2 regions of the Metabacillus sp. SLBN-84 genome follow, and region 1 is predicted to be linked to the other one. Evidence: riboswitches for the same ligand, from Rfam matches in the RefSeq annotation. Region 1 holds a riboswitch; the other holds the start of a gene.
What was found. Region 1 has a riboswitch for thiamine pyrophosphate ahead of thiT (energy-coupled thiamine transporter ThiT). Riboswitches for the same ligand answer to the same signal wherever they lie in the genome.
Positions count from the first base shown of each region.

Region 1 (4,419 bases):
AGAATCAATGACCCGGGCTTTTGAAGGAAGGCAATGGGACACTGTCTATGATCAATCCTGTTTCTCGCCGCTTGAAGCCAAAACGGCTTATGAAGCGCTTGAGGGTAAAATAGGCCATTATATCTTTACATCAACAATGGCTGTCTATGAATTTGGCAAAGAGCGAAAGGAAACGGATTTTGCCCCGCTCTTGTTCGACCCGACCTTTAAACACCGTAAAGAATATGGGGGAATGACCGGTTATCAGGAGGCAAAGCGCGGTGCCGAAGCGTATTTGTTCCAGAATGCGAAAGTGCCAGTTGCTGTTGTCAGGCCTGCTCTGGTCATCGGAACAGATGATTACACCGAGCGCTTCTTATTTCATGTAGACAAAGTGAAAAAAGAAGAGCCCATTGGCGCGAAAAATGATGATGTTTCTTTCAGCTTCACTTCATCTGAAGATGCAGCAGGTTTTCTTTTTCATGCAGGAAAAGAAAGGCTGACAGGAGCGTATAATATAGCGTTTGAAGACAATTTCTCTCTGAGAGAACTGATCGGCAGGATTGAGAGTGCTGCAGACAAACCCGCAGTCATTACAGGAGAAGTGACAAAAGAAAACGCGTCTCCGTACGGTCTTCCGGGTGACTGGACGCTGGATGTGACAAAAGCACAAATGACAGGATATTCTTTTGGAAACATGAACGAGTATGTTGAGAGTTTAATAGAAAAGCTGCTGTAAACTCCCGCGGGAGTCTCTGTGAAAGCAGAGACTCTTAATAAGCCTCCGTAGCTCTAGAAGGGAAGAGCGCCGGAAAACAGTAGAACCGGGTCGCAAGGCGAAGGTTTCAGAAGCACCGAAAAGCAACTATGCTGAGGCAGGTGAAATTCCTGCCGGTGAAAATCCGTAGGGAAGCGTGTTCCCCTTAGCCTATGCTTACGAAAGGAGTGCGGGTTCGAATCCCGCCGGAGGCATCAAAAAGACCCGGCAGACATCTGCCGGGTTCTAACTTAGATTTGCTGGTTAAAAACCGCTGCAAAATAGGCAAAAACAAATCCGAGGGGAAATGAAAAAACAACCGACCATCCTCTGACAGGGCCATCTTCGCCGCTGATTCGCAGCGCTTCAAAGTAGCCATACAAAAAATGACAGACGGATAGAAAAAAAGCAATCAGCATGAGGGAGTATGTGAGATTCATTTCATGGCCTCCATTAGGAAATCTATTACTATTAATACATGCTGAAAAAGAAGAGATTATGATAAAAAGCACCGGATTTCCGGTGCTTTTCTCTATTTTCTATTTACAATCAGCGCTTTTGAAGTCATCAGCATCAGCACAAGAATGATCGTACAGATGATAAATGTCGGAATCATGTAGGATGCATTGTACCCTGCTGAATATAATAGCACCGGCTGATCTCCTGCAAACTCGGCGAAAAAGACAGCACCTGCGAGTGTATGGGCTGCAAATCTCAGGAAGCTTCCAAGGAAAGCGGCAAGTGTGACATAAAGAATCAGGAGCCCTTTGTTTAAAGGATTAAGTGAGTTCTGAATATGTTTATAAAAAATACCTCCGGCACCAACTACTGTAAAGGCGGCAAAGTAATCCAGAAAACCCTGAACAGGATGGACAATGGTCGTATAGCCCATGACCGTCTGCAGCAGTCCGAGGAGAAAGCCAGTCAGCAGTCCGCCCTTCAGACCGTGTCGGAATCCCATGATCAATACCGGTACCATCGCAAGTGAAATGGAGCCTCCCTGCGGCATTTTGCCGATAAAGCTTGTCGCTAGATCTAAAAGAAAGGCAATGGCAGCAAGAATCGCTGCTTCTAATAAAAAAACCAGGCGCTTATTTGTTTGCATGATTTTACCCCTTTTCGGCATTCGACCGGGGCCTTTTCTCCATGAAAAAAAGCAATGCGGGGAATGTCGGATGGTTTCCACGCACTGCTTTGGTTGGGTTATCACTTGAATCCATCGCCACATCCCTACGTAAGCTTTAACTTAACAGGTTCAACGGGTCAGAACATAACGTTCACTCTCAGCCGGCGGCTCCCCAAGTGGTCAAATGCGATATATGATTTAGACACTACTATACAGGAAACTGCAAAATTCGACAAGCTTAAATTCTATTTTTTTTCAGAAAATAGCGGAAAGTGTTTTTCCTTTCTTTACAAGTCCTGTAAAACTTGCTATAGTTTCCATGAATCTTATAGAAGCAGGGGAGCTGAGTGAACTCGGCTGAGAGGATACTGATTCTTGTATCGACCCTTTAACCTGATCTGGGTAATGCCAGCGGAGGGATACAGGAAAAGAGTCTTTTTTCCATGAACTTTGCGAATGCTTAAGGCTGCCCTAACCGGCAGCCTTTTTTGCGTTTTCTAAGAGATTCACAGAAAGAAAAGGAGGAATTAATCATGTCCAGTGTAAATCTAGCATTTCAGGTACTTCCGAAATCAGCAGACGGGAATACATACGAGATTGTCGACAAAGCCATCGAAGTGGTGCAGCAGTCGGGTGTCAAATATGAAGTCGGCGCGATGGAGACCGTTATGGAGGGTGAGCTCAATCATCTGCTTGAAATTGTCAAACAGGCTCAGGATGCCTGTATCGCTGCAGGTGCAAGCGAAGTGATGACGCATATGAAGATTCATTATCGCCCTGCTGAAGGAGTAACTATGGATGAAAAACTCCAGAAATATCGCTGAATCTTTATCGGGAATGGCGCTGCCGGCAGGAGTTCTGACTGTTTTACTTTTTATGTGGGAAATGGCTGTTGCGCTTTTTGAAATTGAGAAGTGGATCCTGCCGAAGCCAACAGACATTTTCCTTACATTGTTTGAAATGAGAGGTACGCTCGGCGTTCATATCCTTCAGACGCTTTCTGAGGCATTGCTTGGACTTTTAATTGCGGCAGCTGCAGGTGTGGCCATTGCTGTTTTAATCGACCAGTCCAAATGGATTAGAAGTGCTGTGGAACCGCTGCTCGTTCTCTCGCAGACAATTCCGATTATTGCTCTGGCGCCGCTTTTGATTATCTGGTTTGGCTTTGGAATGCTGCCGAAGGTTATTGTAACAGCGTTAGTCTGTTTTTTCCCGATTGCTATTAATCTGGCGGACGGATTCAGCCAGGCTGACAGGGATATGGTCAAGCTGATGAAAACAATGGGAGCCGGTAAGCGCCAGCTCTTTCTTAAATTAAAGCTGCCCGCTTCTATGCCGTATTTTTTTTCGGGTCTGAAAATTGCGGGAACATACAGTGTGATGGGGGCGGTAATCGGTGAATGGCTGGGGGCAAGCAAAGGTCTTGGGGTTATACTCACCAGATCCTCGCAGTCTTTTCTAACAGAAAAGGTATTTGCAGTGATCATTGTTATTGTTGCACTAAGTCTCTTAATCTTTGCTGCCATTGAACTGCTGGCAAGATTGGCAATGCCCTGGAAGTACAAAGCGCACAAGCAAAACTGATATGGAGGAAATCAATGAAAAATCTGCGGAAAATTCTCGTCACAGTATTCAGTGCATCCATTTTGATGACAGGATGCGGTTCAGCTGAGAACGCCTCAACTGAAGAAACAAAAAAAGTAAAGGTCATGCTGGATTGGTTTCCAAACACAAATCATACAGGTATTTATGCTGCTAAAGAGAAAGGCTTCTATAAGGAAGCTGGACTGGACGTTGAAATTGTAGAACCGGGTGAGGGAGTAAGCGCAGACCAAATTCTTGCATCGGGCGAGATTGATTTTGCAGTCAGCCACCAGGAAAATATCACGCATGCACGATCTGCCGGCCTGCCGGTCGTTTCAATTGCAGCTATTATTCAGGAAAACACATCCGCGTTTGCCTCTTTGAAAGAAGAAGGAATTGTATCGCCTGAAGATTTTGAAGGGAAACGATACGGCGGCTGGGGGTCTCCAACTGAAGAAGCAGTCATCCGTGCTGTTATGAACCAGGATGAAGCAGACTTTGATAAAGTGGATTACGTCACCCTCGGTGCGACTGATTTCTTTAAATCGATAGGCAGGGATACAGACTTTCAATGGATTTTTGAAGGATGGGATGGAATTGAAGCTAAAAGACAGGGAGTCGAACTGAATTATATTTATCTTAAGGATCTTGACCCTGCGCTTAACTACTACACACCAGTCCTTGCTGCAAGCGAGTCGAAAATAAAGAAAGAGAAGGACGTGGTCGGGGCTTTCATGGAGGCCACAGCACAAGGGTATGAGTTTGCCATTGAGAGTCCGGACGAGGCAGCGGATATTCTCATTAAACATGTGCCTGAAATAAATAAAGAACTTGTAAAGGAGAGCCAGAAGTGGCTAAGTAAGCATTATAAGGGCGATGCAGAAAAATGGGGCATTCAAAAAGAAGAGGTTTGGGACCGGTATGCGGACTGGATGTATGATAAGAAACTGATTGAAGAAAACATCGAACCGAG
Region 1 is NZ_JBRJIP010000001.1:998,982-1,003,400, forward strand. It holds gene RKD52_RS04825 (NAD-dependent epimerase/dehydratase family protein) at 1-718, shown strand, start outside; gene RKD52_RS04830 (hypothetical protein) at 988-1,176, opposite strand; gene thiT (energy-coupled thiamine transporter ThiT) at 1,269-1,841, opposite strand; TPP riboswitch at 1,947-2,047, opposite strand; TPP riboswitch at 2,189-2,300, shown strand; gene RKD52_RS04840 (thiamine-binding protein) at 2,393-2,686, shown strand; gene RKD52_RS04845 (ABC transporter permease) at 2,661-3,446, shown strand; gene RKD52_RS04850 (ABC transporter substrate-binding protein) at 3,461-4,419, shown strand, end outside.

Region 2 (4,419 bases), 2.2 Mb from region 1:
ACAGGATGAACAGGAGCTGAGATGCCTAATTCCTTAAACAGCTGGCCGCTCCATGTCCCGCCCGTAATCACAAGTGCTTCACAATAATGAGTCTCTCCTGCAGCTGAAACTTCATAGTGAGAAGGCTCTGCCCGCTGTATACGTCCCGCTGCAGCTCCTTCAAGTATGGTTCCTCCGTTTATTTGTACCGCCCTTGCCAGCGCCCGGCAAAGAGCGGAAGGGGAGACCTGGCCGTCTTTTGCAATGAACAGGCCGCCTTGAAGATCCTCTGTCAGGTTGCTTTCTTTCTTTAGGACAGAATCCCTTGAGAGCCACTCAACATCCGGTTCTTTCCCTGCTCTATCCCTAAGGGAAGCAGCTTCCTCAGCCGTCATGGCAAGTTTCAGCATCCCATTGTAAACAAGCTGAATATCTATGCCTGTTTCCTCAAGTAATTCGGCTGCAAGCCTAGGATAAAGAGCCGCGCTCTCTTCGGCAAAACGGAAAAAGGCATCTGCCCTTTCCGTTTCTGTATGAGCCCCAAGCATGCCTGCTGCAGCGGATGATGCCCCGCAGCCGATCTTCCCTTTTTCAAATACAGTTACTTTCATACCTGCCTTTGACAGAAAATAGGCAGACATCAGGCCGATGACTCCTCCCCCGACAATTCCAGCATCATAAAATGTCCTCAACCGCCGTTCCTCCTTTCAGCTTTCGTGCAAGCTCTTTTGCCGCCTCCACGGGTTTGTCTGCTGAAAACACATAAGACATGGCTGCTGCTCCTGCGATTCTCAGCTTTTTCAGTTCCGGCAGCACACCAGGAGTGATTCCTCCAATTGCATAGACAGGGATGGATACAGATTCGCAGACTGTTTGAAGAAAAGAAATTCCTTTCGGCTCAAGACCGTTTTTTGAATTTGTCTGAAAAACATGTCCGGCAATCAGCCAGTCTGCTCCTTCTTTCTCCCTCTCGATTGCCTCTTTTGCTGAATGAACTGAACATCCCGCCCCGAGGTAAGGGTAGTGCTCTTTAACAAACTTCACAGGCAGCCCATGTGACGGAAGCTGGACTTTTGCCAGTCCCGACCGCACCGCTGCATCCACCCTGCCGTTCATGATCAGTTTTGATTTTGGAACCCCGCTGCTCGCAAGAAGCTCAACCAGCTCCACCAGTTCATCAGCTGACATCTTTTTTTCCCTTATATGAATGGCATCCGCAAATTTATGTACGTCTGTGATGATGGAAACCAGTGATTCTGCAGAATGCCTTCCATCCGTTACAAAATGAAGCTTCACTTTTGAAGCTGCAGCGAGTCTGCACGGCCCCACGCTTCAAGGTTTTCAGCCATATCCCAGAAGCGGTATTCATACATGGAGCTGATCAGGAAGTGTTCTTTCATCATCATGCGCTCATGCGCGCTTGCTTTTTCGGCCAGTTCATCAAAACGGTTCACCTGTTCAAGGACAAGCTCTTTAAACCAGTCGCCATGATAGGTCTCAATCCATTTTTCATAGACGGCATCATCAGGCTCACAATCCTTCAGACGCTCTCCCACTTCGTAATAAAGCCAGTAGCACGGCAGCAGCGCAGCTATGATTTCACCGAGATTTCCGGTCGCGACTGCGCGGTACATATGAGACGTATAAGCATATGCTGTCGGCGCCGGTCTAAATTCCTCGCGTTCTTTCTCTGTAATTCCGAGCAATTTTGAAAACTGCTGATGAAGGGAAAGCTCTGCTTCATAGGTTCCCTGAGAATGAACGGACATTCTGAACGTCGTATGCAGATCCGGGGCCATTGCACCGGCAAACGCCTGCACTTTTGCAAAGTGGGTCAAGTAATACGAATCCTGCATCACATAAAATTTGAACTTTTCTTTCGACAGCGTCCCGTCACCGATTCCTTTTACGAAAGGATGGTGAAAGCTCCCTTCCCACCACTCGTTTGCGTACTCCCTGCATTCTTTTGAAAATAGCATGACGTCTCCTCCATTTCTTTTTTAAACAGCAAAAAACCACTTTTCGCATAGAAAAGTGGTGTATGAAATAGACCCTTACACCACTTCCCTACGCTGGTGTTAACCAGATCAGGTTCTGAGGGTCTCGGTGGCAAACTCCGATCTCAGCCCTTCTGAAGGGCTCCCCTAGCGGTTTATCGTATAAAATTTTCTGAATGTTTTACATGCCCATCATACCACGATAAAAATATCTTTCAAGGCTTTTTCAGGAAATTCCTGCTTAATTTTTGTGAAACTCAAGCTCCTGCCTCAGTTCATCGATATACTCGGATGATCCCGTCAAAATCAGAAGATCTCCCCGTTTCAGCTCCGTATCGCCGTGAGGAACAATGGACTCATTCTCCCGGAAAATCCGGACAAAAATGACATCTCCCGTGAACGGGAAGCTTCTGAGAACCATGCCGTCATAACGTCTGTTGTTCATTTTGATCTGATAAAGGGCAGATTCGCTGTGCGTCAGGATTTTCATGATGCCCGGCGCTTCGATCAGGGCTCTGAGCAGCGTTTTGGTCGAGAGCAGAACAGAGAACACATCAATGTTCTTTGCTTTCAGCTGCTCATCAAGCAGGGGCGAAGCAATACTTGCAATGACCCTGTCGACTTCAAGCTCTTTTGCCATCAGGGCTATTTCCGCATTCGCATCCTCATCGCCTGTTGCTGCAATCAGAATATCCGATTCAAATACCCCTTTTTCCTGAAGCGTCTCAATCGAATAATCTTCAACCTCTTCGATTTGAAAAAGAGATTCGGCAATCTGCTGTTCGTTTTTATCAACATGCGTATGATAGATGATGGTCTCATACAAGTTCGGATTCAGTTCTCTTGTAACAGGCAACGTCATTTGGTTGGCCCCTATGAACGCAACCTTCAGTCTTTTCTTGGAACCAAGCTTTTCCGGGAAAAGCTTTTTAAATCCAATCGGCGTAAAGATGCTTGTCAGAACTGCCGTCAGAATGAGCGCCCCGGACATCTGCGAGTCAATAACATTCACCCGTTCTCCAATCGTCGCTGCGGCGATAACAAGCGACAATGTGGATGTAAGCAAAAATCCAGCAGCAAGAGTCGTTTTCGTATCGTACCATCTTTTTAAAAGATAAATCGGCACAACTTTTGATATCAGCAGCGCGATAAACAACAGCGGAATCAGCATAAGAATTTTAGGTTCTTTAAACAGCGACCAAATATCAAGGTCCACTCCAACCATGACAAAGAATATCGGAATCAGAAAGCCGTACCCGAACGAATCCATTTTCTGAACCATTTCCTTGTTCGGGGAAAGAAGAGATACGAGCACGCCTGCTAAAAAGGCGCCGAGAATGTTTTCTGCACCAATCGTTTCTGAAAGCGCAACAAGCACAATAATCAGCGTAAAAACAGCTCTTGTCCCAATTTGAATCGTGCCTTTAGAAAGCGTCTCGATAAACGATCTGCTCTGAAAGGTTTTGCCGATAAAATAAAGGGCAACACCAGCTCCGAACAAAATGAGCATCAGCCACATATTCGTATTTTCCCCGCCATAAATCGACGCAAAAACAGCAAGCAGAATCATCGTCACCAAATCGGCAATGACGGCGACAAGAAGAATAATCTGTCCGATGTTCGACTTCATGATGCCTGCATCCTTAAGCGTCGGCACGACCACCCCGAGTGAGATGGTCGAGATGATCAGCGTCATCAGGAACGCATTTTCAATAAATCCGATCAGAACAAACAGATAAGAGAGCAGCAGGGAAAGAATAAAAATGCCGACAAAAACAAGAAAAGAGACAAGGAACGTATTCGGCGCCTCTTTTCCGGATGGCAGCACCTCTTTTTTCCTGCCCCCGATAAATGCTGTGAAATCAATTTCAAGACCGCTCAGAAACATGAGAAAAATAAATCCGAGCATAGACAGCGTTTCGAGCCACATATCCTGCTGAACAAGGTCAAACCCGCTTTTGCCGATCACAATACCCATAATTATTTCTGCTACGACGACCGGCATCACTTTTATTTTGAAGCGGTGCAGTATGAGCGGAGTGATAAAAGCTGCGAGCAGGACAATAACAAGTGATGAAAAAGAAGCTCCGTGCAAGGTTTTTCCCTCATTTCTGTAGTTAGATTAAGTACTGCATAAACATAGTGGCCATTCCAAAATAAATAAGGATGGAAATAATGTCATTAATCGTTGTAATAAACGGGCCGGATGCAACGGCCGGGTCGACCTTCAGCCTGTGCATGATAAGAGGCACAAACGCTCCGGCAATTGTCGCGACAGTCAGCGTGGCAAGAATGGATACTCCGACAAGCAGACCAAGATACAGATCCTGTTTCCAGAAATACACGACGCCCGTTACAAGAACTCCGCAGACAGCACCGTTAATCAAACCTGTTCCCGCTTCCCGTACAATGATTTTGAAGTTTCCTCCTTCTTCATCCCCCA
Region 2 is NZ_JBRJIP010000001.1:3,236,831-3,241,249, forward strand. It holds gene thiO (glycine oxidase ThiO) at 1-671, opposite strand, end outside; gene RKD52_RS16555 (thiamine phosphate synthase) at 655-1,275, opposite strand; gene tenA (thiaminase II) at 1,272-1,958, opposite strand; TPP riboswitch at 2,027-2,135, opposite strand; gene RKD52_RS16565 (monovalent cation:proton antiporter family protein) at 2,218-4,071, opposite strand; gene mgtE (magnesium transporter) at 4,094-4,419, opposite strand, start outside.
Region 2: linked by a shared signal. The riboswitch ahead of tenA (thiaminase II) and the one ahead of thiT (energy-coupled thiamine transporter ThiT) in region 1 are both predicted to bind thiamine pyrophosphate.